Linked DNA regions of Robertmurraya sp. FSL R5-0851. Each later gene encodes a partner of the first gene's protein in a complex. Links are inferred from orthologs where the notes say so. Each region holds a gene or a part of one and is shown in the gene's direction. Other genes may lie near its edges. The genes, in order: secY, secG and secA.

The links.
Region 2: secY (region 1) and secG share a complex: the UniProt entries of both Escherichia coli proteins name them as parts of the sec protein translocase complex. The link is inferred for Robertmurraya sp. FSL R5-0851 from one-to-one orthologs.
Region 3: the proteins of secY (region 1) and secA are in contact, whole or in part, in a crystal structure (PDB 3DIN), measured with the Thermotoga maritima proteins. The link is inferred for Robertmurraya sp. FSL R5-0851 from one-to-one orthologs. Residues at the interface, in WP_004081795.1 of Thermotoga maritima: Glu108, Gly109, Glu110, Glu111, Ala236, Glu237, Arg238, Arg239, Ile240, Thr241, Ile242, Gln243, Tyr244, Ala245, Arg246, Arg247, Val248, Thr249, Gly250, Arg251, Arg252, Val253, Tyr254, Gly256, Ala257, Ser258, Thr259, Tyr260, Leu261, Pro262; in WP_004082002.1 of Thermotoga maritima: Glu261, Ala262, Arg263, Lys300, Ala301, Arg302, Thr303, Ile304, Ile305, Leu323, Tyr324, Asp325, Pro326, Val329, Ser330, Tyr333, Ile336, Lys340, Phe345, Val349, Glu363, Phe364, Tyr374, Ser375, Gly376, Gly377, Glu393, Ile395, Thr482, Ser483.

What each region holds. Positions count from the first base shown.
Region 1 is NZ_JBBOOE010000001.1:146,258-149,832, forward strand. The notes cover bases 1-2,971. They hold secY (preprotein translocase subunit SecY), read left to right. Parts: upstream 1-825; coding sequence 826-2,118; downstream 2,119-2,971. Other genes in these bases: rpsE (30S ribosomal protein S5), read left to right, coding at 1-154; rpmD (50S ribosomal protein L30), read left to right, coding at 169-351; rplO (50S ribosomal protein L15), read left to right, coding at 386-826; MKX65_RS00820 (adenylate kinase), read left to right, coding at 2,177-2,827; map (type I methionyl aminopeptidase), read left to right, coding at 2,828-2,971. Also shown: more of map, read left to right, coding at 2,972-3,574. UniProt on the Escherichia coli protein: The central subunit of the protein translocation channel SecYEG. Consists of two halves formed by TMs 1-5 and 6-10.
Region 2 is NZ_JBBOOE010000001.1:4,115,447-4,126,800, reverse strand. The notes cover bases 3,919-6,608. They hold secG (preprotein translocase subunit SecG), read left to right. Parts: upstream 3,919-4,993; coding sequence 4,994-5,224; downstream 5,225-6,608. Other genes in these bases: rnr (ribonuclease R), read left to right, coding at 6,131-6,608; MKX65_RS21170 (alpha/beta hydrolase), read left to right, coding at 5,365-6,111; MKX65_RS21180 (nuclease-related domain-containing protein), read right to left, coding at 3,919-4,847. In the rest of the region: tpiA (triose-phosphate isomerase), read left to right, coding at 1-591; gpmI (2,3-bisphosphoglycerate-independent phosphoglycerate mutase), read left to right, coding at 584-2,119; eno (phosphopyruvate hydratase), read left to right, coding at 2,363-3,658; more of MKX65_RS21180, read right to left, coding at 3,858-3,918; more of rnr, read left to right, coding at 6,609-8,485; SsrA-binding protein SmpB, read left to right, coding at 8,585-9,049; MKX65_RS21150 (hypothetical protein), read right to left, coding at 9,658-9,828; MKX65_RS21145 (LAGLIDADG family homing endonuclease), read right to left, coding at 9,876-10,283; MKX65_RS21140 (cupredoxin domain-containing protein), read left to right, coding at 10,521-10,904. UniProt on the Escherichia coli protein: Subunit of the protein translocation channel SecYEG. Overexpression of some hybrid proteins has been thought to jam the protein secretion apparatus resulting in cell death; while this may be true it also results in FtsH-mediated degradation of SecY.
Region 3 is NZ_JBBOOE010000001.1:4,241,864-4,253,647, reverse strand. Bases 4,124-7,243 are described here. They hold secA (preprotein translocase subunit SecA), read left to right. Parts: upstream 4,124-4,485; coding sequence 4,486-7,002; downstream 7,003-7,243. Other genes in these bases: MKX65_RS21780 (SEC-C metal-binding domain-containing protein), read left to right, coding at 4,124-4,296. In the rest of the region: MKX65_RS21800 (BMP family lipoprotein), read right to left, coding at 1-459; MKX65_RS21795 (chromate transporter), read left to right, coding at 636-1,205; MKX65_RS21790 (chromate transporter), read left to right, coding at 1,202-1,732; MKX65_RS21785 (DUF1028 domain-containing protein), read left to right, coding at 1,834-2,670; more of MKX65_RS21780, read left to right, coding at 3,208-4,123; MKX65_RS21765 (glycine betaine uptake BCCT transporter), read right to left, coding at 8,638-10,191; MKX65_RS21760 (hypothetical protein), read left to right, coding at 10,399-10,740; MKX65_RS21755 (YitT family protein), read left to right, coding at 11,102-11,784. UniProt on the Escherichia coli protein: Required for protein export, interacts with the SecYEG preprotein conducting channel.

The sequences.
Region 1 (3,575 bases):
ATTAGCTGGTGTAGCTGATATCTTATCAAAATCTTTAGGTACTAACACACCAATTAACATGGTTCGTGCAACTTTGGACGGTTTAAAACAACTAAAACGTGCTGAAGACGTAGCTAAATTGCGTGGAAAATCAGTAGAAGAACTGTTAGGTTAAGGGAGGGAAAAATAATGGCTAATAAATTAGAAATTACCCTCACTCGCAGTGTGATTGGTCGTCCACAAGATCAAAAAGAAACTGTTAAAGCACTTGGTTTACGTAAAATTCACCAAACTGTTGAGCAACAAGATAATGCTGCTATTCGCGGTATGATCAATAAAGTTGCCCACCTTGTAACAGTTGTAGAAAAATAAATCGATTTTTTTCTTTTAATAAGGAGGTGCCAATATGAAACTTCATGAATTAAAACCTGCAGAAGGTTCTCGTCGTGAGCGCAAGCGTCTTGGACGTGGTATCGGTTCTGGGCAAGGTAAAACTGCTGGTAAAGGTCATAAAGGTCAAAACGCTCGTTCTGGTGGCGGTGTACGCCCTGGCTTCGAGGGTGGTCAAACACCTTTATTCCAACGTTTACCTAAACGTGGATTTACCAACATTAACCGCAAGGAATACGCTATTGTAAACCTTGATGCACTTAACCGTTTCGAAGACGGAACTGAAGTTACTCCAGAACTTCTTATTGAAACTGGTGTGGTTAGCAGTGAAAAAGCAGGAATCAAGATTCTTGCTAAAGGCAATGTTGAGAAAAAGCTTACTGTAAAAGCTCATAAATTCTCCTCTGCTGCAAAGGAAGCTATCGAAGCTGCCGGCGGTCAAACTGAGGTGATTTAATGTTTCAGACAATCTCCAATTTTATGCGCGTGGGTGATATAAGACGAAAAATCATATTCACCCTTTTAATGTTGATTGTATTTAGAATCGGGACATTTATTCCTGTTCCACATGTAAATACCGATATTTTAAAAGCACAAGATCAACTTAGTGTATTTGGAGTTTTGAATACATTTGGCGGTGGAGCGCTTAGCAACTTCTCCATCCTTGCCATGGGTATCATGCCGTATATTACAGCGTCTATTATCATTCAACTTTTACAGATGGATGTAGTACCGAAGTTTACGGAATGGTCAAAGCAAGGAGATGTAGGTCGTCGTAAGCTTGCTCAGTTTACTCGCTACTTTACGATCGTACTTGGATTCATCCAAGCGTTCGGAATGTCCTATGGTTTTAATAATCTTGCTGGTGGATTATTAATTGAAAAGCCTGGTATTGGAACCTATTTTTTAATTGCTACTGTATTAACAGGCGGAACGGCTTTCCTTTTATGGTTAGGTGAACAAATCACTTCAAAAGGAGTCGGAAATGGTATTTCGATTATCATCTTTGCTGGTATCGTTGCTAGCATTCCGAATATAGCTAACCAAATATATGCACAGCAGTTTCAAGATGCTGGGGATCAGCTTTTCTTAAATATCGTAACAGTTCTGTTGATCGTTTTAGCTGTAATTGCGATTATTGTTGGAACCATTTTTATTCAACAAGCTTTACGTAAAATCCCAATTCAATATGCAAAGAAAATGACTGCTGGTTCTTCGCCTGCTGGACAATCCACTCACTTACCTTTAAAGGTAAATGCTGCTGGTGTTATCCCTGTTATCTTTGCAGTTTCGTTTATTATTACTCCTAGAACGATTGCACAGTTCTTTGAGCAAAATAGCGTAACAATTTGGATTGAACGAATTTTTGATTATACACATCCAATTGGAATGGTCATCTATTGTGCGCTAATTATTGCGTTCACATATTTCTATGCATTCATTCAAGTAAACCCAGAACAAGTGGCTGAGAACTTGAAGAAGCAAGGTGGGTATATTCCTGGAATTCGTCCAGGTAAGAACACTCAAGAATTTTTAACTCGCGTATTATATCGCTTAACATTTGTTGGTGCGCTGTTCTTATCAGCCATTGCCATTCTTCCAGTCTTTTTTGTAAAGTTTGCGGGTCTTCCGGAATCTGCTCAAATTGGTGGAACGAGCTTGCTCATCGTTATCGGGGTTGCACTTGAAACAATGAAACAGCTTGAAGCTCAGCTTGTTAAGCGTCACTATAAAGGTTTTATAAAATAATTCGGATTTGGGGACTAATGTTCCCAAACACCGTTTTAGAGACTGAGGGGGAGCCAGAGTGAATTTAGTTTTGATGGGGCTGCCAGGTGCGGGAAAAGGCACTCAAGCTGAAAAAATCGTTGAAAAATATTCTATCCCTCATATCTCGACAGGAGATATGTTCCGTGCTGCTATGAAGGAAGGAACAGAACTAGGGTTAAAAGCTAAATCTTTCATGGATCAAGGTGCACTTGTTCCAGATGAAGTAACAATTGGTATTGTTCGTGAGAGATTAAGTAAAGATGACTGTCAAAAAGGATTCTTACTTGATGGTTTTCCTAGAACTGTTGCTCAGGCAGAAGCGCTAGAGAATATGCTTACTGAATTAGATAAGAAAATTGACTACTGTTTAAATATTGATGTAGACCACAATATTCTGATGGAACGTTTAACTGGTCGTCGTATTTGTAAAGAATGTGGAGCTACTTATCACTTGGTTTTCAATCCTCCTGCAAAGGATGGAACTTGTGACCGTTGTGGTGGAGAGCTTTATCAGCGTGCAGATGATAACGAAGAAACGGTTCATAACCGATTAGAAGTGAACATTCAACAGTCAGAACCTTTGCTTCATTTCTATGAAACAAAAGGTTACCTAAAAAATATTAATGGTCAACAAGATATTAATGATGTATTCAAAGATATTGACAGCCTTCTTCGGGAGCTTGCGTAAATGATTATTTGCAAGACTCCGCGTGAGATTGAAATAATGCGTGAAGCTGGTCGCATCGTTGCACTTACGCACCAGGAGTTAAAAAAGCATATCGTTCCCGGTATAACTACGAAGGAGCTGGATAAAGTTGCTGAAGCTTTTATAAGAAAGCATAATGCAATTCCTTCCTTTAAAGGCTATAACGGCTTTACAGGTAGCATCTGTGCTTCTGTAAATGAAGAACTCGTGCATGGAATTCCTGGAAATTGTGTATTGAACAACGGTGATATTATCAGTATTGATATCGGTGCTGAGTATAATGGCTATCATGGTGATTCAGCTTGGACTTATGCCGTAGGTTCCATTGATGAGGAGACACAGCGTCTATTAGATGTTACGGAGGAATCCTTATACAAGGGACTTTATGAAGCTAAGCCAGGTGATCGTCTGTCGAACATCTCCCACGCGATTCAAACTTATGTGGAAGCAAACGGGTTTTCAGTTGTACGCGAGTATGTAGGGCACGGAATAGGGCAAGACTTACATGAGGATCCACAAATTCCCCATTATGGTCCACCTAATAAAGGCCCGCGTTTAAAACCTGGGATGGTACTAGCGGTTGAGCCGATGGTGAATGCAGGAAGTCGTTATGTTAAGACCTTAGCTGACGATTGGACCGTTGTTACAGTTGATGGGCGTAGGTGTGCTCACTTTGAACATACCATTGCGATCACTGAAACGGGTTTTGAAATTCTTACAAAAGCTTAAC
Region 2 (11,354 bases), 4.0 Mb from region 1 along the record:
GAAGTAAAAATTGGTGCTCAAAACATGCACTTTGAAGAAAGCGGAGCATTCACAGGTGAAGTTTCTGCACCAGCTCTAGCTGATCTTGGTGTTCAATATGTGATCATCGGTCACTCTGAGCGTCGTGAAATGTTCAATGAAACAGACGAGTCTGTGAATAAGAAAACTCTTGCTGCATTCAAGCATGGTATTACACCAATCGTTTGCTGTGGGGAAACTTTAGAGCAACGTGAAGCTGGTGAAACAAATGCGCTTGTGGGCGATCAAGTGAAAAAAGCACTTGTTGGCTTAACAGATGAGCAAGTTAAGCAAACAGTTATCGCTTATGAGCCAATCTGGGCAATTGGAACAGGTAAATCTTCTACTGCTGAAGATGCAAACGAGGTATGTGCACATATTCGCCAAGTAGTTGCAGACAACTACTCTAACGAAGTAGCAGCTGCGGTTCGCATTCAATACGGTGGAAGTGTAAAACCAGGTAACATCGCTGAGTACATGGCACAGCCAGATATCGACGGCGCTTTAGTTGGTGGAGCAAGCTTAGAAGCTGATTCGTTTGTACAATTACTGGAGGCAGGTAAGAATGAGTAAGTCTCCTGTTGCATTAATCATCCTTGACGGCTTCGCTCTTCGTGGCGAGCGTATGGGAAATGCAGTTGCACAATCGAAAAAACCAAATTTTGATCGTTTTTGGAACAGCTACCCACACGCACAGCTTACTGCTTCTGGGGAAGCGGTAGGATTACCTGAAGGTCAAATGGGTAATTCCGAAGTGGGCCACTTGAACATCGGTGCAGGACGTATTGTGTACCAAAGCTTAACACGTGTGAACGTATCCATTCGTGAAGGCGAATTTGAACGTAATGAAACGTTTTTAAATGCCATTAATCACGTGAAAGAAAAGGGAACAAACCTTCACCTATTTGGATTATTATCTGATGGTGGTGTTCACAGTCATATTCAGCATTTATTTGCGCTACTAAAGTTAGCTGCTCAGGAAGGTGTGAACAACGTATACGTTCACGCATTCTTAGATGGCCGCGACGTAGCACCACAATCTGCTGCTGACTTTATTAAGCAAGCAGAAGAAAAGATGAAAGAATACGGTGTTGGTCAGTTTGCAACGATCTCTGGTCGTTACTACTCGATGGACCGTGACAAGCGTTGGGAACGTGTAGAAAAATCTTACCGTGCAATGGTGTACGGAGAAGGGCCTGCCTACTCAAACGCTATGGATGTCGTAGAAGACTCTTACAACAACGGAATCTTCGACGAATTCGTTCTTCCATCTGTTTTGAAAAAGGAAAATGGAGAGCCGGTTGCAACGATTTCTGATAACGACGCAGTTATTTTCTATAACTTCCGTCCAGACCGTGCGATCCAAATCTCTAACACGTTCACAAATAAAGATTTCCGTTCGTTCGACCGTGGCGATAAGCATCCACAACACTTAAACTTCGTGTGCTTAACACACTTTAGTGAAACGGTTGATGGATATGTTGCCTTCGAACCTACAAACCTTGATAACACACTCGGTGAAGTGTTATCTCAAAACAATCTGTCACAGCTTCGTATCGCTGAAACAGAAAAATACCCACACGTAACGTTCTTCATGAGCGGTGGACGTGAGGCGGAATTCCCTGGTGAAAAGCGTATCTTGATCAACTCACCAAAGGTGGCAACATACGATTTGCAACCAGAAATGAGTGCGTATGAAGTAACAGACGCATTAGTAAAAGAAATCGAGGAAGACAACTTCGATGCGATTATCTTGAACTATGCGAACCCTGATATGGTTGGACACTCTGGAATGTTAGAACCGACAATCAAAGCGATTGAAACAGTGGATGAGTGCCTAGGTCGTGTCGTTGATCTGATCATTAAAAAAGGAGGAACAGCGATAATCACGGCGGATCATGGGAATGCTGATGAAGTAGTCACTTTAGAAGGCAACCCAATGACTGCTCACACCACTAACCCCGTTCCAGTGATCGTAACAAAGGAAGGCGTGGAGCTTCGTGAAGACGGAATCCTTGGCGACCTTGCCCCAACGATGCTTGAACTATTAAACGTAGCACAACCAGCTGAAATGACTGGGAAGACATTATTTAAGAAGTAAGTTAGTTTCGATTGTGAAAGCCGGACCTGCTAGCACATGGCGGAAGCAAGCGTTACTGACCATTTTGTAAAAATAAAAAGGCAGTTTACGTCTTTGACGAAACTGACCATCTCAAATTAGGAATAAGGGCAGTTTCCACCTGAAGTAAGCCTTTGTTGCAAAGCAACAACAGCTTGCGGAAGGTGAAATTGACCTGTTCGTGATACAATATTAAAATTTTCTATTATAAGGAGAGATTTTATTATGCCATATATTCAACATGTATACGCTCGTGAAGTATTAGATTCTCGCGGAAACCCAACTGTAGAAGTAGAAGTAATCACTGAGTCTGGTTCATTTGGACGCGCAATCGTTCCATCTGGTGCATCAACTGGTGAGCACGAAGCAGTAGAACTACGTGACGGCGACAAGTCACGTTACCTTGGAAAAGGTGTTCAAAAAGCGGTAGATAATGTAAACAACATCATCGCTGAAGAAATCATTGGTATGGACGTAACTGACCAAGTTGGAATCGACCGCACAATGATCCAATTAGACGGAACTGAAAACAAAGGTAAGTTAGGAGCTAACGCAATCCTAGGTGTTTCTATGGCTGTTGCTCACGCTGCTGCTGAATTTGTAGGTCTTCCATTATACCGTTACCTTGGCGGATTCAACGCGAAGCAACTTCCAACTCCAATGATGAACATCATCAACGGTGGATCACATGCTGACAACAACGTTGACTTCCAAGAGTTCATGATTTTACCAGTAGGAGCTCCTACTTTCAAAGAAGCAATCCGTATGGGTGCTGAAATTTTCCATTCATTAAAGAAAGTTCTTTCTGACAAAGGTCTTAACACAGCTGTAGGTGACGAAGGTGGATTCGCTCCAAACCTTGGTTCTAACCGTGAAGCTCTACAAGTTATCATGGAAGCAATCAAGAACGCTGGTTATGAGCCTGGAAAAGACATTTTCTTAGGTATGGACGTTGCATCTTCTGAGTTCTTCAACAAAGAAACAAAGCAATATGACCTAGCTGGAGAAGGCCGCACTGGTTTATCTTCTGAAGCGATGGTTAACTTCTACGAAGAATTAGTTAACGAATTCCCAATCATCTCAATCGAAGATGGTTTAGACGAAAACGACTGGGAAGGCCACAAGCTATTAACTGAGCGCATCGGTGACCGCGTTCAATTAGTTGGTGACGACCTATTCGTTACAAACACAAAGAAGCTTGCTGAAGGTATTGAAAAAGGAATTGCTAACTCAATTCTTATCAAGGTTAACCAAATCGGTACACTTACTGAAACATTTGAAGCAATCGAAATGGCGAAGCGCGCTGGTTACACAGCTGTTGTTTCTCACCGTTCTGGTGAAACTGAAGATGCTACAATTGCTGACATCGCAGTTGCAACAAACGCTGGCCAAATCAAAACTGGTTCTATGAGCCGTACAGACCGTATTGCTAAGTACAACCAACTTCTTCGCATCGAAGACGAGCTTGGCGAACTAGCTGTATACGATGGAATGAAATCACTTTATAACTTGAAGAAGTAATTCAAGTTGGAGAGGGCGGGCCTTTTTATTGGGCCCGCTTTTTGTATTGTGGGACCCGTCTCTCCCTTTGGGAGGGCGGGTTTTTGGGTTTTTGTGGGTGGCTGGTGGGCAATTAAGCGTGGAGGTCGCTGATATATTGGTGAAAGACGCCGATATATTCAAAAACTCGCTGATATAGTTGAAGAAGTCGCCGATATATTTATAAACTCGCTGATATATCCTCTACGCTGGCTTTTGGATAATAGATTCTTCCCTTATTTGATCCGGAATAGCCTAGATTTAACTCGTTTAATAGACGCTTAGCCACATCCGGTGACTCCAACAACATAAAATCCCGAAATTCCTGGTTCGTTATCGTCAGTTTTATTAAATAAAAGTAGTCCTTCAGTGCAGACATATGTGCATTCGCGTCATTATTGCCGCAATCTGCACAATACCACTTCCCATACACACGCTCCATCCGCAATTTCCCACAAGCACCGCATTGCACCCCAATAGAAATATCAGAAGGAGATAACCCAAATCGACCAAGTGCATCATATTCAGCGGGACGATGACTCTTCAAAAGTAGTTTACAGACTCTTTTAACTCCACGCTGATCCAAAACATCCAATTTAAATTTGCTACCCAAGCCATTAATCCTTTCAGGCAATTTATCCCCATGAATCACACGCTTAAACAAATGTGCCTTCCCTGGATCGGTACGTATAATGGATGAAGGATTGCTCACAACTACAAAATACTCAATAGGTACACGTACACCTCCATACTTCAACAGCCATTTACCCAACATGCCTTGCTGTCTCCTTGCTTGTGTTAAAGGATCTTGAAACCCATCCTCTTCACCATCTTTCATCCGGATTAACTGCCCAAAGCCAGAATCGAAAAATAACGTACCCATAATATTTTTTGTTTCAAGTATCAATGCAAATCTAGTAGTTAGAATAAGGAAATCAATCTGAAAGTAATAATCTCTTTCTTGAAGTCGAAGGTTGTGGAAAATAAAGTGCTCTTTTTCGGGGAGTTGACGTAGGTAATACAAGAGGGATTGTTCGCCCTTATGTCCGGCAAGTCTTTTGGATAATTCGCTTTTTACCTCTGAGTTTACTGCATGACTAGAACCTATCCTTTTTCCTAAGGATTTCAACTTAAGAATTTCCAATGACATTTCAAACTTTTTAACAATCAAAACTAATCACTCCAATCAAAATAATCTACTCTATCTTTTCTCCTCACCCCCCGTCACTTCCTCCCAAAAGGAAAACTATTGTTTATCAAAGCTGGTTATGGTACATTTAAAGTACTGCAATGTGCGTTTTAGGAGGTGGACTTTTTATGGAAACATTAGTTACTGTATTACTTGTGGTCGTTTCGATCGCTTTGATTGTGGTTGTGCTTCTTCAGTCTGGAAAAAGTACAGGTCTTTCTGGTGCTATCTCGGGTGGAGCGGAACAGTTATTCGGGAAGCAAAAGGCACGTGGACTTGACCTTTACCTCCACCGTGCGACGATCGTTCTGTCGGTATTTTTCTTTATCTTAACGATCTTACTAGCGTACGTTTTATAAGAGTCTACAAACCTGGCCACTTTCGGGGTCAGGTTTTTTTTTGTGGTGTTGTGAAAAGTTCAAACATATCATTGGATTGTCGTTGCAAACTATGATTACAATAACTAAATAGATACGAACAGTTTAAAGGAGTTTTACATATGAAAATTGCTATGCCAAAGCCATTTACTTTTGAGGGGGGACCACGAGCGGTACTTCTTCTACACGGTTTTACGGGTAACAGTGCTGACGTTCGAATGCTAGGTCGTTTTTTAGAAAAAAGAGGCTACACCTGTCATGCCCCGCACTATAAAGGACATGGTGTTCCACCGGAAGAGCTTGTCCATACAGGACCAGAAGACTGGTGGCAAGATGTGACCGAGGCGTATGAATATCTTAAAAATAAGGGACATAAGGAAATTGCAGTGGCTGGACTTTCTCTAGGTGGCGTATTTTCGCTGAAATTGGGTTACACTGTACCTATTAAGGGAATTGTTCCAATGTGTGCACCAATGTACATAAAAAGTGAAGAAATCATGTATGAGGGAATTCTTGATTACGCTCGTGAATTCAAAAAACGAGAAGGAAAATCAGCCGAGCAAGTCGAAGCAGAGATGGATGATTTTAAAAAGACACCTATGAATACGTTAAAGGCACTGCAAAACTTAATAGCTGATGTTCGTGATCATGTAGACCATATTTACGCTCCAACCTTTGTGGTTCAAGCTCGACATGATCATATGATTAATACAGACAGTGCGAATATTATTTACAATGGTATTGAATCTGATGAAAAATCTATTAAATGGTATGAAGAATCTGGACACGTCATCACACTGGATAAAGAAAAGGAACAGCTTCACGAGGACGTTTTTCAGTTTTTAGAAAGTTTAAATTGGGAAGAATAAATGAAAAGGAGGGTTTACTATGGACGAAAGTATTAAACAACACGTCGATAAACTTCTTCATTATATGAAGGATGAAGCCTACAAGCCTCTAACTGTGCAGGAGCTGGAAGAAGCATTTGGGATCCAGGACTCTGGTGATTTTAAAGATTTCGTTAAAGCACTTGTACATATGGAAGAAAAGGGACTTGTTGTCCGAACAAGAAGCAATCGTTACGGCTTACCAGACAAAATGAATCTGATAAGAGGAAAATTAACAGGTCATTCGAAGGGATTTGCATTCGTTATTCCTGAAGAACCTGGAATGGATGATATTTTTATCCCTCCAAATGAAACGAATAACGCCATGCACGGTGATACTGTCTTAGCACGTGTAAACTCAGAAACCTCTGGTCAGAGACGAGAAGGAACGATCGTAAGAATTCTCGAGCGTGGGATTCAGCAAGTGGTTGGAACCTATACAGAAAGCAAACATTTTGGCTTTGTGATTCCAGATGATAAAAAGTTTACGAGTGATATTTTTATTCCTAAAGCTGCTGCAAAAGGGGCAGTGGAAGGGCATAAGGTTGTCGTGCTTCTCACAATGTATCCAGAAGGAAGAAAGAGTGCAGAAGGTGAAGTTATTGAAATTCTTGGTCATAAAAATGACCCAGGGGTTGATATACTTTCTGTCATTCATAAGCATGGGCTTCCAGGACCATTTCCGGAAGAAGCGATCAAGCAAGCAAATGAGACCCCAGATGAAATTGATGAAGAGGATCTTGTAGGTCGCCGAGATCTTCGAGACCAAGATATTGTTACTATTGACGGTGCAGATGCAAAAGACCTGGACGATGCTGTAACGGTTACAAAGCTTCCTAATGGAAATTACAAGCTAGGCGTACATATCGCTGATGTAACATATTATGTAACAGAGGAGTCTCCGATTGACCGTGAAGCAGCGGATAGAGGGACGAGTGTGTATCTTGTGGACCGAGTAATACCGATGATTCCGCACCGCCTCTCAAACGGAATATGCTCTTTGAATCCGCAAGTTAACCGTCTGACACTTTCTTGTGAAATGGAGATTACATCGACGGGAGAAGTCGTGAATCACGAGATTTTCCAAAGTGTAATCAAAACAAAAGAACGTATGACCTATAGTGACGTGAATAAGATCTTAACTGATAAAGACGAAGAGCTCCTGAAGCGCTACGAGCCACTAATTCCAATGTTCGAGTTAATGGAAGAGCTAGCGGCTATCCTTCGTAATAAACGGATGAAGCGTGGAGCAATCGATTTTGATTTTAAAGAAGCTAAGGTACTCGTCGAAGAAGATGGAAAGCCAACGGATGTGGTTCTCCGTGAGCGTTCGGTAGCAGAACGACTTATTGAAGAGTTCATGCTTGCAGCCAACGAAACAGTAGCAGAGCATTTCCATTGGTTGGATGTACCGTTTATTTATCGTATCCACGAGGATCCAAAGGAAGATAAGCTACGTAAGTTTTTCGAGTTTATCACAAACTTTGGCTATATCGTGAAAGGAACAGCCAATGATGTTCACCCGCGTGCCCTTCAGGAGATCATTGAAGAAGTACAAGGGAAGCCGGAAGAGATGGTTGTATCAACCGTCATGCTACGCTCGATGCAGCAGGCGAAGTACGATCCAGAAAGTCTTGGTCACTTTGGACTATCAACGGAGTTCTATACGCACTTTACGTCACCAATCCGTCGTTATCCAGACTTAATTGTTCACCGTCTGATTCGAACGTACCTAATTGAGGGCAAGCTGGATCAAGCAACGCGTGAGAAATGGGATGCTCGCTTACCAGACATTGCGGAGCATACATCCAAGATGGAGCGTCGTGCGGTTGATGCCGAGCGTGAAACAGATGAGTTGAAAAAAGCGGAATATATGATGGATAAAATCGGCGAGGAATACGATGGAATGATTAGTTCGGTGACAAACTTTGGAATGTTTGTTGAGTTGCCGAATACCATTGAAGGTTTAGTTCACGTTAGCTATATGACGGATGATTATTATCGCTTCGATGAGCGTCACTATGCAATGATTGGTGAACGTACCGGGAAGGTCTACCGAATTGGAGACGAAATTACCGTACGTGTCGTAAAGGTTGATAAAGACGAGCGTTCCATCGACTTTGAAGTTGTTGGTATGAAGGGTGCTCGACCAGTCGATCGCGATCGTACACCAAGGGTATTTAAAACAGGAAGTACCGAGAAAAAGCCTCGCAGAAAAGCAGGTGCTGGGGACGCAAAAGGCGGATCTGGTGGCTCTAAGCCGCGTGGTGGATCAGGTTCTGGCCCTGGCTCTGCCCGTAAGAAAAAGAAGCATTTTGAAAATGCTCCTAAAGCGAAGCGAAAGAAAAAGCGATAAACATACAGAGAGAGCCATTCAGCATGGCTCTCTTCTTCCCTCTATTGGGGAATTTTGCTACAATAGAGAAACAGACGAGCACCAAAGGAGGAGAATATCGTGCCAAAAGGAATGGGGAAGGTCGTTGCCCAAAACAAAAAGGCAAACCACGACTACTGTATAGAAGAAACTTATGAGGCAGGAATGGTTCTCCAAGGAACGGAAATTAAGTCGATTCGTAATGGACGTATTAACTTAAAAGATTCGTATGCCAGAATTCAAAATGGAGAAATCTATCTATTAAATGCGCATATAAGCCCGTACGAGCAAGGAAATCGCTACAACCACGACCCTCTTCGCCAACGTAAGTTATTGCTTCATAAGAGAGAAATTGATAAACTATTAGGCGAAACGAAGGAAGCGGGCTATGCGCTAGTTCCTCTGAAAGTTTATTTGAAAAATGGCTATGCAAAGATTTTAATAGGCCTTGGAAAAGGGAAGAAGAACTACGATAAGCGTGAAGATTTGAAGAAGAAGGAAGCAAAGCGTGATATCGAACGAGCTTTCCGAGAAAGACAGAAATAAGTTTCTTACAAAAACTTACAATTGAAATCATAAAGAAGTATGCTATAATAACTTATGTCGGGTAACTGACAAACATAATCTTAGCTCTGAAGCTTACCTTCAGACTTTCCTAACGTACGCTAGCGTGAAATACCAATAGCGCACCTTTTATTTGAGGGGACGTTACGGATTCGACAGGGGTAGTTCGAGCTTAGGTTGCGAGTCGAGGGGATCGGCCTCGTTAAAACGTCAAAGCCTATAACTGGCAAAACAAACAACAACTTAGCTTTCGCTGCTTAATAGCGCGTAGCTGTTCCTCCCTCCATCGTCCATGTGGTAGGGTAAGGGACTCACTCTAAGTGGACTACGCCGGATCCCACCGTCTGAGGGTGAAGGAAGAGAACAACCAGACTAGCTGACCGGGCGCCTGTCGATAGGCAGATGGCTCAGCGAAATACGAATATGTCGACTACACTCGTAGACGCTTAAGTGGCGATATCTTTGGACGTGGGTTCGATTAGTTCATAGTCGCCTTGTGTGGTAACATGCAAGTGAAAATTCGGCTTTATCGGTGAAACCTAAGTTGCACTCGTGGCGATAAGGCAATGCCGAGCGGTATGTGAAGTAATTCAACAGCCGTGTATCGACTTATAGGCTGCCAATATGGTAGTACTAGGATGCAGCATCCTGCTTGTGAAGCGAGCAAAACTACGATCTGCATAATACGCCGAAGAACCTGTAACTAACAGGTTCAAGATATAGTCAGTGCCATCTCGAAAGAATGGAATAGCACGTCCCACCGTCTCCACCAAATACATATTTGGTGGTTTTTATTTTGTCTTAAAAGCTACAACAGAAAAAATTCCTCTTCGAATTGTAGTTTTTGTTTTAATAATGTAGGTGAATATTTCCCGTTTCTTCGACTAACTTTATCATAAAATTTTAGAATCCAAATGGCGCGTGCACGTTTTTTGTTAACCCTTAAATAGGGGTGTGTTTTTTCCAATACTTCAAACACCTTTTCTTTTTTCTTAATAGTTAATGTGTAGGAGTCTTTATGTCTTTTAGGATTATAATTTTTTTTATTGTTTATTACTCCATCTGTTAAGCTTTTTATGTAAATTAATAATTCTTTATCAGTAGAGGAAATTGAAATACATGGTCTCCTGAATTCCCCTTTATGCATTCTGGTAAGGCTTATTGAACCCTCACCATCAATAATTCCAGCTATATATGAAGCTTCCCATTCCTTCAATTAACTCCCTCCTTACAGAACGTTTGTTCCTTGTAATTATATAAGATTATAGAGATGTTTGGACTAATTAAATATGGACAATTTATTACATAATTAAAAGAAACTAGTGCTGTGTGAAGTTGATTTATAATCTTAGACATAGTTAGTGTAAATGATCTATTTGAAGGGAGTTGGAAAAAAATTTAAAATGATAATATTTTATAAATTAGAAGAAAATAGTTCTTAGGAAAGGAGGGATTGTCTGTGAAAATGCGGTTAAAAGGATTAATCGTTTTGTTTTCGATGATATTGCTTATGACAACGTCATTCGGTGTGTTTGCTGAAGTCGGTACTGTAACACAACCGTCGGAAATGGAGAAAACCATTGAAGTCGAGTTGAACGATGATTACTTTAATCCAGAAGTTATTACAATTCCCACTGGAAAGACAACAACTTTGATATTGAAAAACAAGGGTAAGAAAGAGCATACCTTTACAGTAGAAAAACTCGGAGTTGACGTTGAAGTCCAGCCGGGAAAAGAAAATACAATTACTATAAATCCGAAAGATTCCGGTACATATGAACTAATATGTAGGTACCATGTCAAGGAAGGTATGGTTGGAAAAGTAGTTGTCAAATAATAAGCAGGGCCATTCGTGCCTTGCTTTTATATTTGATAATTGTCGATGTTAAATATTTTGTTATTAACCTCTTGTGTTTTATAAAAGAATTATGTAATATATAATCCTTGGCTTCAAATAATGAAGCCTAAAGAAAAAATAATTTTAAAACAGAAGTTGACTTCTGCGAATCAAAATGATATAGTAATACATGTAGCCGACAACGACTTGAAAAAAATATCTTTTAAAATAATTTTTTCGTAGAAGTTGACAACGGTGAAGAGATGTAGTAAGATGATCAAGTGCTTAATTGAACCTTGAAAACTGAACAAGACAACAACAAACGTCAACGTTAATTCTAAGTTTTAACTTTTTAAGAGCTAATCTTACTCTTTATTGGAGAGTTTGATCCTGGCTCAGGACGAACGCTGGCGGCGTGCCTAATACATGCAAGTCGAGCGGATCTTTGGG
Region 3 (11,784 bases), 4.1 Mb from region 1 along the record:
AATCTTACCTGTGGTGCTCTTCATTGCAGCCACCATTCCTACTAAGAAGCTTCCTTCATACTCTTTAAAAGTAAGGGATACGACATTTTCAAGCTCGGAAACCTCATCAATAATCATGAATTGCTGATTTGGATGTTCCTTTGCCACTTTCTCCAACGCTTCCTTAACAGAGAAACCAAGACCGATAATTAGGTCATATTCTTCCTCGACAAGTTCGGTTAGTTTTTCTTCGAAGTCCCCGTCTGGAGCTTCTTTATAGTCAAATAATATTCCAAATTCGTCGCGAGCACGTTCTAGGCCGCGGAACGCCGAATCGTTAAAGGACTCGTCTCCAAGTCCACTATCTGATAAAAGAATCCCAATTTTGTATTCTTTTTCTGTCTTTGTTTTCTGTGCTCCGAGTGAACATGCGCTTAAAACGTTCACGACTAGGAACAATAAGAATATTCTTTTTAGCATGTTGCTGTCCTCCTCTAGGTTGTACATACCTCTTATGTATCGGACAAAATTCGACAAGTTTAAGTAAAATGTTTCGATTTTGTGAATATCTCGAATTCCGAAATAAACGGTTAACGAAAACACATAAATTTGGTATGATGAAACTATCTGAATTTTGATAATTTAGGAGGAATGTTATGAAGCACAGACAGTTATTTATCGCCTTCTTCCGCTCAGGAATTCTGGGCTACGGTGGGGGGCCATCATCAATTCCTCTTGTGAAAAAGGAAGTTGTCGATACATTCAAATGGATGGATTCGGATGAGTTTGGCGATATTTTGGCCCTGGCCAATGCCTTGCCAGGGCCAATTAATACGAAGATGGCTGGTTATATTGGGTATCGTGTATGTGGTGTGTTAGGACTTTTAAATGCCCTTTTTGCCTCGATTTTACCGAGTATTTTTTTCATGATTATTTTGCTAAATGTACTAAATACCTACAAAGACGAACCATGGGTGCGAGGGATGTCGATGGCCGTGGTGCCAGTCGTTGCGGTGATGCTCGCAACATTAACTTGGGATTTTGTAAAAAAATCATCGAGCTCTAGTCTCGGTTGGGGTTGGACTCTTCTTTTTGTTGTAGTGAGCCTTGTGCTGCTTCAATTTTTAAATGTACATCCTGCAATCATTATTTTTGCTTTATTACTCAGTGCATTATTGAAAAAAGATCCTGAGAAGTCTAAGGAAAAGGAGAAGACGTCCGCATGATTTATTGGCAATTGTTTTTGGCGTTTTTTATTCCGGGAATTCTCGGTTATGGTGGGGGACCAGCTTCGATTCCACTGGTTGAAAATGAAGTGGTCGATCGGTATGAATGGTTGTCTGTTAATGAATTTAGTGAGGTGCTCGCGTTAGGGAATGCACTGCCAGGACCGATTGCGACGAAAATGGCCGGGTATATTGGTTATGAAGTGGGTGGTATCTTCGGAGCCGTGGTTGCTGTATTTGCTACGGTGGCACCGTCGTTAATTTTGATGGTCACCTTACTCGGTTTATTGATGAAATATAAGGAATCACCAAAGGTAAAGCGACTTACCATATTGGTGCGACCAGTCATTGCTGTCCTCTTAGGGGTGATGACGTATGATTTCTTTTTCTCTTCTTATGAAGGAGTGGGTATTTGGCAAACCATTGGGATTGGTGTCATTGCCTTTGTGTTGATGGAAAGGCTGAAGGTTCATCCTGCCTATGTGATAGCGGGTGCGCTTGTTTATGGTGGGGTATTTTTGGGATAAGTCAGGATCAGTCGCACATTCCACAAGCTGGTGTTACTAGTGCAACAAAGGCTTGCTTCATGTGCTGACTGACCTTATTAGAAACGTAAGGAGGCAGACACATGACGTTTTCAATCGTAGGTTATGACCCAAAGGAGAAAGAATGGGGAATTGCGGTGCAGTCGAAGTTTTTAGGAGTGGGAGCCGTGGTTCCGTTCGCGAAGGCTGGGGTAGGTGCTGTTGCGACGCAGTCTTACGCGAATACGGCCTATGGTCCAGAGGCACTACAGTTGTTTTCAGAAGGGAAGTCAGCGGAAGAGGTGATCGAAATCATTACTTCACGTGATGAGGACAAGGATCTGCGTCAGGTTGGTGTGATCGATGCGAACGGGAATGCTGCTACTTTTACCGGTGAAAAATGCTATGACTGGGCCGGTGGAATCACTGGCGAGCATTTTGCTGCACAGGGCAATATTTTAGTCGACGAAAAGACCGTACAAGCGATGGCCAAAACGTTTCAAGAGACAAGTGGCACCCTGGCAGAACGCTTGCTTGCCGCATTAAATGCCGGGCAAGAGGCTGGCGGTGACAGTCGTGGTCAGCAATCTGCGGCCCTATTAGTAGTAAAGGAAGCGGGTGGTTATGGTGGATACAATGACCGCTTCATCGATCTTCGTGTCGACGATCATCCGGAACCAATTAAAGAGCTGATTCGCGTGTTTGGTTTGCAGCAGCTATACTTTGCTCCTCCTAGACTTGAGCGTATGGCTGCGATTGAAGGGCATGTGAAAGAAGAGCTGGTCGCATGTTTAAGACGTCACGGATATTTGGAATTGTATGTGGATGAGGAGAGCGTACATAAGGCTCTGACTCGTTATATACATACTGAGAACTTTGAAGCGCGTGAGTTAGAGCGTGGGAAAATTGATTTGGACGTGCTGGAGTATATGAAAAAGTAATAGTTTTAATAGTAGGCACTTCTTCCTAGCCAAGAAGTGCTTTTTATTTATAAGAGGCTGTTTTCGTAAAGTTTGTTGTTTTGGAAAAATCCCAAAAGCCGGATTTTTCCCCGCATAACGCTGGGTTTATTGGACAATGTGGAGAGTAGCTCTTTTCTAAGGATGAAAATATTCTGATTGGCTGTTGAAACATATTTGTTACTTTCCTAAAAAGTGTGTTATAGAAACAATGTTTTAGAAAAGAGCCTTAGAAAAACACGACCCATTTTCTCCACAATCCCTTTTGTATTCCTCCATAATCGTTTACACTAAAGGGTAAGAGATTTGGATAAAGGCTATGTTCACATAGATTGTTGTTAAAATCTAAAAGCCGATTTTAACGTGGAAACAAGCTATTTTGTGCTTGAAATTAAGAATGCAAGCTCTTTTCTTACCATTGGAGTATAGTGTGCTATGTATTGTAGCTCAGGTTAAGCGTTTTTTATCTCCAAAACAACAAAGTTTAAGAAAAGAGCCTTGATAAAGAAGGAGAACCGAATGGCAGCTTCATATAATAGAAATGCACCATGTACATGTGGGAGCGGGAAAAAATATAAAAAATGTTGTGGCTTAAAAGAAGCCATTTCGATTAACTCATTAATAGAACGGGAGATTGAGCAAATCCAAGCAAAGGTCATCAGTGATGTGGATTATATGTACGGTGATGAAATTGACGAGGATTTTGATCGGTATGTCCTTCCTGCACTTGTTGATGATGAAAAGGAAATTGAGTTTTTTGGCTTTATTCATACCGTATGGTTCGCCCTTTTCAAACAAGTGGACCAAAACATGACGTTTTTACAGGACTTCATCCATCATCGTGATAAAACAGTCACAAGAGCAAGTTTACGAGACATCGTCGCTTCTTGGCACAGCCCTCGTCCGGTTGCAGGGAGAATGCTTGAGCTGACGCCAACTAGTGTAACAATGAAGGATACGCTGACCGATGAGCATCTACAAATTAAGCTTCTTCAGCCATCAGCTGCTGAGCCAAACTCCTTCATCTTCGGATTTATCGTTCCATATCGTGAGGAGTGGATCTTTTTCCCGACATTCTTTGACCTTGAAGGGGAATCAGATCAAAGGGATGAAGAATTTATTAAGCAGGAGTTTGCTGAAAGCAAATACGATGACCCCATCGAGTTTTTGAAAAATCAGCTCCTTTATGTGATGAACGAAATTCAATTTTTATCAGCCGAAGTGAACATCGACAACTTCAATTGGCCACTCCCTGTTCACAAGGTGATTGCCGAGTTGTTGGTCCAAGAGTTTAAGAGCTATGGTTCACCACCAGAACTAACCGGAACGGGAATCGCGCTTTGGAATCGTTATTGTCAAATCAAGCCAAAGCAGGTGAAAAGCAAGTCTGTGTACGTGGCGGCAGTTCAGTATGTGGCGATGGAGGTTCATCCATTAGTTGATTTGACGATTAATGAGTTTGCCTTAGAGACGAACGTTTCTGCGGCTAGTCTTGGAAGAATTGTCAGGGACTTAAAGACCACGCTCACTCCTGAATTACGAGAACTCCGTGCGATGATTTTAGAAGACTTGCAGATTGAACTAGAAGAGGATGAGTATTTAAAGTAGGTTGTTCTTTTCTGCGGAAACTCTGTTCCATAGATTAAGAAAAGAGCATTAGTATCACATTCTCGCTCTTATTGGCACTGATTACCCAAAAGTGATAAAATAATAGGTAAACATTTGAATGACGAAGGGTTCGCCAAGCAATCTGGCGAATTTATACATAATAGCCATAACCAAAAAGGAGCGTTCTAAATGCTTGGAATGTTAAATAAAGTGTTTGATCCAAATAAAAGAGAATTAAAACGCCTAACCAAACTGAGTGAAGAGATTGAAAAATTGGCACCAAGAATGGAAGCGTTGAGCGATGACGAGCTTCGTGCTAAAACGGACGAGTTCAAGTCTCGCTATCAAGGTGGCGAATCACTGGATGATTTGCTTGTTGAAGCGTTTGCCGTTGTGCGCGAAGGAGCCAAGCGTGTACTTGGGCTTTACCCGTATCCTGTTCAGCTCATGGGGGGCGCGTCTCTTCATGAAGGAAACATTTCCGAGATGAAGACAGGGGAAGGGAAAACGTTAACGTCTACCATGCCTGTATACTTAAACGCCCTATCTGGTAGAGGCGTTCACGTCGTAACGGTGAACGAATACTTGGCAAGCCGTGACGCGACAGAAATGGGTCAGCTTTATACGTTCTTAGGCTTAACAGTAGGTTTAAACACAAACGGCCTTTCAAAAGAAGAAAAGCAAGCTGCGTATGCTTGTGATATAACATATTCTACGAACAATGAACTTGGCTTCGATTATCTTCGCGATAACATGGTTCTGTACAAAGAGCAAAAAGTACAGCGTCCGCTTTACTACGCGGTTATTGACGAAGTGGATTCGATCTTAATTGACGAAGCACGTACACCATTGATCATTTCTGGTTCAGCTCAAAAGTCGACGGCTCTTTATATCCAAGCGAATGCATTCGTTCGTACGCTGAAAAAAGAAGAAGACTTCACGTACGACGAAAAGACCAAGGGTGTTCAGCTGACGGAAGACGGAATCAATAGAGCAGAGCGCGCGTTTGGCATCGAGAACTTATTCGACATTCGTCACGTAGCGTTGAACCATCATATCGGACAAGCGCTGAAGGCACACGCAAGTATGCATTTAGATGTGGACTATGTGGTGCAGGACGGCGAAATCGTGATTGTTGACCAGTTTACAGGTCGTCTGATGAAGGGACGTCGTTATAGCGATGGTCTTCACCAAGCGATTGAAGCGAAGGAAGGTCTTGAGGTTCAAAACGAGAGCATGACGCTCGCAACGATTACGTTCCAGAACTATTTCCGTATGTATGAAAAATTGTCAGGAATGACGGGTACAGCGAAAACAGAGGAAGAGGAATTCCGTAATATTTATAATATGAATGTTATTGTGATTCCAACAAATCGTCCGATTGCTCGTGATGACCGTGCCGATTTAATCTACGCAACGATGGACGGGAAATTCCGTGCGGTTGTAGAAGATATTGCTGAGCGTAACAGCAAGGGCCAACCCGTTCTAGTGGGTACCGTTGCGATTGAAACATCTGAATTAATCTCCAAATACCTAACGAAAAAAGGTATTCGCCATAATGTGTTAAACGCGAAGAACCACGGGCGCGAGGCAGAAATCATTGCTGAAGCAGGTCATAAGGGTGCGGTAACGATCGCTACCAACATGGCTGGTCGTGGTACGGATATCAAGCTTGGTGAAGGGGTAAAAGAGGTTGGCGGATTAGCCGTTATTGGTACGGAGCGCCATGAGAGCCGTCGGATTGATAACCAGCTTCGTGGACGTTCGGGTCGTCAAGGAGATCCAGGGGTCACACAGTTCTATCTTTCTATGGAAGACGAGCTGATGCGCCGATTCGGTTCTGACAATATGAAGGCGATGATGACACGTCTTGGCATGGACGATTCACAGCCGATCCAAAGTAAAATGGTATCCAGAGCTGTTGAATCGGCACAAAAACGTGTAGAAGGAAACAACTTCGATGCACGTAAGCAGCTTCTATCTTATGACGATGTTCTTCGTCAGCAACGTGAAATTTTATACACGCAAAGAAATGAAGTACTTGAGTCTGAGAATCTGCGTGGAATCGTGGAGAGAATGATCGAAACGGTTGTTAGCCGTAGCGTTGAAGTTCATACACCAAGCTTTGAGGATCGTGATAAGTGGAACCTGCAAGGCATCATTGACTACGTGAACGGAAATCTTCTTCACGAAGGTGACGTAACGGTGGAAGACCTACGAGGCAAAGAGCCAGAGGCTATGACAGAATTAATTCTTGCAAAAGTGAAGGAGCGCTACGACGAAAAAGAAGAGCAGCTTTCATTCGAGCAAATGCGTGAATTCGAAAAAGTGGTTGTGCTTCGTGCCGTTGACTCGAAGTGGATTGACCATATCGATGCCATGGATCAGCTTCGTCAAGGAATTCACTTACGTGCGTACGGTCAGATCGACCCACTTCGCGAATACAACCACGAAGGCTTTGCGATGTTCGAAAGCATGATCGCAGCCATCGAAGAGGATGTAGCGAAGTACGTTATGAAGGCAGAAATCCGAAACAACCTAGAGCGTCAAGAGGTTGCCAAGGGCCAAGCAGTAAACCCGAAGGAAGACGGCGAAAAAGCAGTCAAGAAAAAGCCCGTAACCAAGGCAATGGATGTCGGCCGTAACGACCCATGTATCTGTGGAAGCGGCAAAAAGTATAAAAACTGCTGCGGAAGCTTAGACTAGAGGCATTAAAAGTGGCTGGAATTTTGGCATTAAGGTGATTTTAGGATAAAAATGGGCGCCTTTTAGTGAGTTTGCAGTAATTTTGGGGAGAGAAAGTTTCGATTCTGAAGATTTGTTTGCAATTCTCCAAAATTACTTGCGATTATCACAAAATATGTGTCAACTAAGTAGGCTTAAGAACACTGATTTCCAGAAACTAGTGGAATCCATGAACTAAGTTGACCTTTAGGACATCTGATTTCCAAAAACTAGTGGAATGAGTGAACTAAGTTAGCCTTTAGGACATGTGATTCCCAGAAACTAGTAGAATGAGTGAACTAAGTCGATCTTTAGACATCCGATTTCCAAAAAACACAGATATACAACACAAATCACAATCCAATCCCAACAAACATAATAAAATAGAGGGTCGGTAGCAACTGAATCTACCGTCCTCTTTTTATGGAAAACGACCATATTAAAATTCTTATAGAGGTGGCAACAATCATGGAATTAGCGGATATCCGTAACGAGCTTGAAAAAACAGCTAAGAAATTAGCGGACTTTAGGGGGTCTCTTTGACTTAGAAAACAAAGAAGCACGAATCGCGGAGCTTGATGATGTCATGCTTCAACCCGAATTTTGGAATGACCAGCAAGCCGCACAGGCGGTTATTTCTGAATCCAATGCATTAAAGGATCAGGTACATGAATTTCATGACCTGTACGAAGTGTACGAAAACTTAGATCTTACGTATGAACTTGTTCGTGAAGAAGCAGATGAAGAAATGCAAAACGACCTGGCAACCGAATTGAAGGAATTCTCGGAGCGCCTTGCTCAATTCGAACTTCAACTTTTATTAAGCGAAGAATACGACAAAAACAACGCCATCCTTGAGTTACATCCAGGTGCAGGTGGAACCGAGTCTCAAGACTGGGGTTCGATGCTACTTCGTATGTATACTCGCTGGGCTGAGAAGAAGGGCTTCAAGGTGGAGACGCTTGATTATCTACCAGGTGACGAAGCCGGAATTAAAAGTGTGACTCTTGCGATCAAAGGCCATAATGCCTACGGTTACTTAAAAGCAGAAAAAGGGGTACACCGTCTAGTGCGTATTTCGCCGTTTGATTCATCGGGTCGCCGTCATACTTCCTTCGTTTCTTGTGAAGTGATGCCAGAATTCAATGATGAAATCGAAATCGACATCCGTACAGAAGATCTGAAAATCGATACGTACCGTGCGAGTGGTGCTGGTGGTCAGCATATTAATACGACGGACTCTGCCGTTCGTATTACCCACCTTCCGACCAATGTTGTAGTGACGTGTCAAACTGAGCGTTCGCAGATTAAAAACCGTGAACGAGCGATGAAGATGCTTCAAGCGAAGTTGTATCAGAAAAAGATTGAAGAGCAAGAAGCTGAGCTTCTAGAAATCCGTGGCGAGCAAAAGGAAATTGGTTGGGGTTCACAAATTCGTTCCTACGTGTTCCACCCGTACTCCATGGTAAAAGATCACCGTACGAGCACGGAGACAGGCAATGTGCAAGCGGTAATGGACGGAGATCTCGACATTTTCATCAATGCGTATTTGCGATCAAAATTAAGTTTATAAAATAGGAGAGCCTTCTAAGTATCAACGCTTAGAAGGCTTTTTCTCTACAAATCACTTTCTTTTAAAAGCTGGTCTAATTTTTTATTTCGACGCTTTTCAATCTTCTTCTGCTCTTTTACTTCCTCATTTAATGACATACTCAAAGATACGACCATCAACACCATAATCACGGCAAATGGTAGAGCGGCCACGATCGAAGCCGTTTGAAGTCCATTCAATCCGCCACTCCATAATAGCACCGCAGCAATGCTTGATTGCAGTACACCCCAGATGATTTTAGTTGAATTCGCGGGATTCAACACCCCTTTGGATGTCAGCATTCCGAGCACTAATGTTGCGGAATCAGCAGAGGTAATGAAGAACGTAATAATTAACAATGTCCCTAAGCCTGCTAAAATGGTTCCAAGTGGGAACTGCTCTAGCGTGATAAAAAGGGCAGTTGTTACGTCATTGCTCACCGCATCAACGATTCCTCTATTTTCAAAAAGCTCAAAGAAAAGAGCGGAGCCTCCAAAAGCTGAAAACCAAATCGTACCGAATAAGGTTGGAACAAGCAAGACTCCTAGGACAAACTCCTTAATGGTTCTACCTTTAGACACACGAGCGATAAAGGTTCCAACAAATGGTGCCCATGAAATCCACCATGCCCAGTAAAACAGGGTCCATGCGCCAACCCATGTTCCTTGTGTAAAGGGGGATAAACGGAAGCTCATTTGAACGAGATTTCCTAAATAGCCACCAATCGTCGTGGTTAAGGCATCAAAGATAAACGAGGTTGGTCCAGTCACAATGACAAATAGTAAGAGTCCGACTGCCAATCCTAGGTTCAAATTGCTCAAGTAACGAATTCCTTTATCAAGCCCTGTGGTAGCAGAAACCATATAAAGGATGGTAACAATAAGGATAATTAATAGTTGAACCCCAATGGTGTTTGGAATTCCAATCACATGGGAAAGACCGCTGTTAATTTGCAATGTCCCTAATCCTAGTGAAGTCGCAACACCAAATGTGGTTGCGATTGTAGCAAATGTATCAATTCCTTTTCCAATCGGTCCCTCGACCCTTTTTCCAAGCAAAGGACGAAAGGTTGAACTGATTAGGCCAGATTCTCCTTTTCTAAACTGTGAATAGGCAAGTCCAAGGGCAATGACGCAATAAATCGCCCAGGGATGGAGCCCCCAGTGGAAAAATGAGTATCGTAATGAATAGCGAGCTGCTTCTGGTGTTTGACCTTCAGCCAAATCAAGCGGGGGATCGATATAATGAGTGATGGGTTCAGCTACTCCCCAAAATACTAATCCAATTCCCATACCTGCAGAAAAAAGCATTGCGAACCATGAAAAGTACGAGAATTCGGGCTCATCATCATCCTTCCCGAGCTTGATTTTTCCATAAGGTCCAAATGCTAAGTACGTTGCAAAGACTAAAAAGATAAAGGCGGCTAATAGATAAAACCATCCAAAAGTCCCCGTTGTAAAGGCGAGGGCGGCATTTGCTGACTCTGCTAAGTTTTCTGGCGCGAATAATCCCCATAAAACAAATAAACTTATAATAACAACCGATATGTAAAATACCGAACCGAGTTTTTTCTCTTTCACAAAATCATCCTTCCCTTGGTTCATTCACATTTAGTATACAATCTTTCTATTAATTCATGCGTTTGTCAAGGAATTAGGAATGGCTGGAAAAAAAGCAGTGAAATTAATACGAAATGCCCTTGAAGGATAAAGGGTTTTCAAAAATAATAGAGAAAGTATAAGAATTTTTTGCACAACGCTAGTTTTTTGTTTATCATTATGTAGGGAATGCGAACGTGCTGGACAGAGGTGAAAGAAATAGTTATGATTAGCGAGCAATCAATGCTCTATCTTACCGAAAAACTCCGCAAAGAGGATGAACTGGTGGAGCTGAAATATGAATATTACAAACGACTTTTACGTGATGAACTACGTACATATAAACAAATCAAAGTACCGACTGAAAACTATACCATCTCCAATGAGGAATTCGTGGAGTGGTCGATTGAACTTTTAACTCCACAAGAACTTCACGACGTGATTATGATGATTCGATATGCCAAAAATCGATCCACGAACGTTCGTCCGTTTCTTGAAACGATCGCGGTTGGAATCGTAAATAAACAGTAATAAGACCGAGCATTTGTGAATGCCCGGTCTTATTTTGTTTCATATTAAATAAGAAGGGCTTTTAACCCTTTAACACGTTGGTACAGTGGCATTTACAACCTTTTTCCTCCATGCTATACTCGCCTAGTTATTTATAAGGTTGTTTTCGTAAAGTTTGTTGTTTTGGAAAAAACCCAAATGCCGGATTTTTCCTGCATAACGCTGGGCTTATTGGTCTATTTGGAGAGTAGCTCTTTTCTAAGGATGTAATATACTGATTGGCTGTTTAAACAAATAGTTAATTTCCTAAAAAGTGTGTATATAGCAACAATGTTTTAGAAAAGAGCCTTTGAAAAAGAGGTTGGTAAAGGAGACGCGGTTAATGAATCGAAAAAAGACATCTGGAGTTCATCCGAAGATAGAAGTATTTTTAGAATACATATATGTACTCATCGGATCAGCTATTGTGGCAATTGCCTTTAACTTATTTTTATTACCCAATCAAATCGCCTCTGGTGGTGTAAGTGGGATATCCACCATTCTGTATTCTCTATTTGGATTTGAACCAGCTATTGTACAGTGGACTTTTAATATTCCTTTATTTATTGCTGGTGTTCTTTTACTAGGGAAGAATTTTGGTGTAAAAACGCTCGTAGGAACGATCTTTCTGCCATTGGTTGTGTTTTTTACGAATGAATATGAACCGTGGACGAATGATCCTCTTCTTGGAGCCCTGTTTGGAGGAATTGGAGTGGGTCTCGGCTTAGGAATTGTGTTCCGCGGAAAGGCTTCAACAGGAGGAACGGATTTGGCCGCTCAGATTATTAACAAATACACAGGGTTAACACTTGGCACATGTGTGGCGATTATCGATGGATTAATTGTTCTATCAGCTGCAATTGTGTTCGATATTGAACGCGGCTTGTATGCATTGATTGCTTTGTATGTGACAACGAAAACGATTGACTTGGTGCAAATAGGTCTTGGCCGTTCTAAGATGGCGATGATTATAACGAACCAGCAGGCGGAAGTGCGTGAAGGCATTTTGAATAAAATTGACCGCGG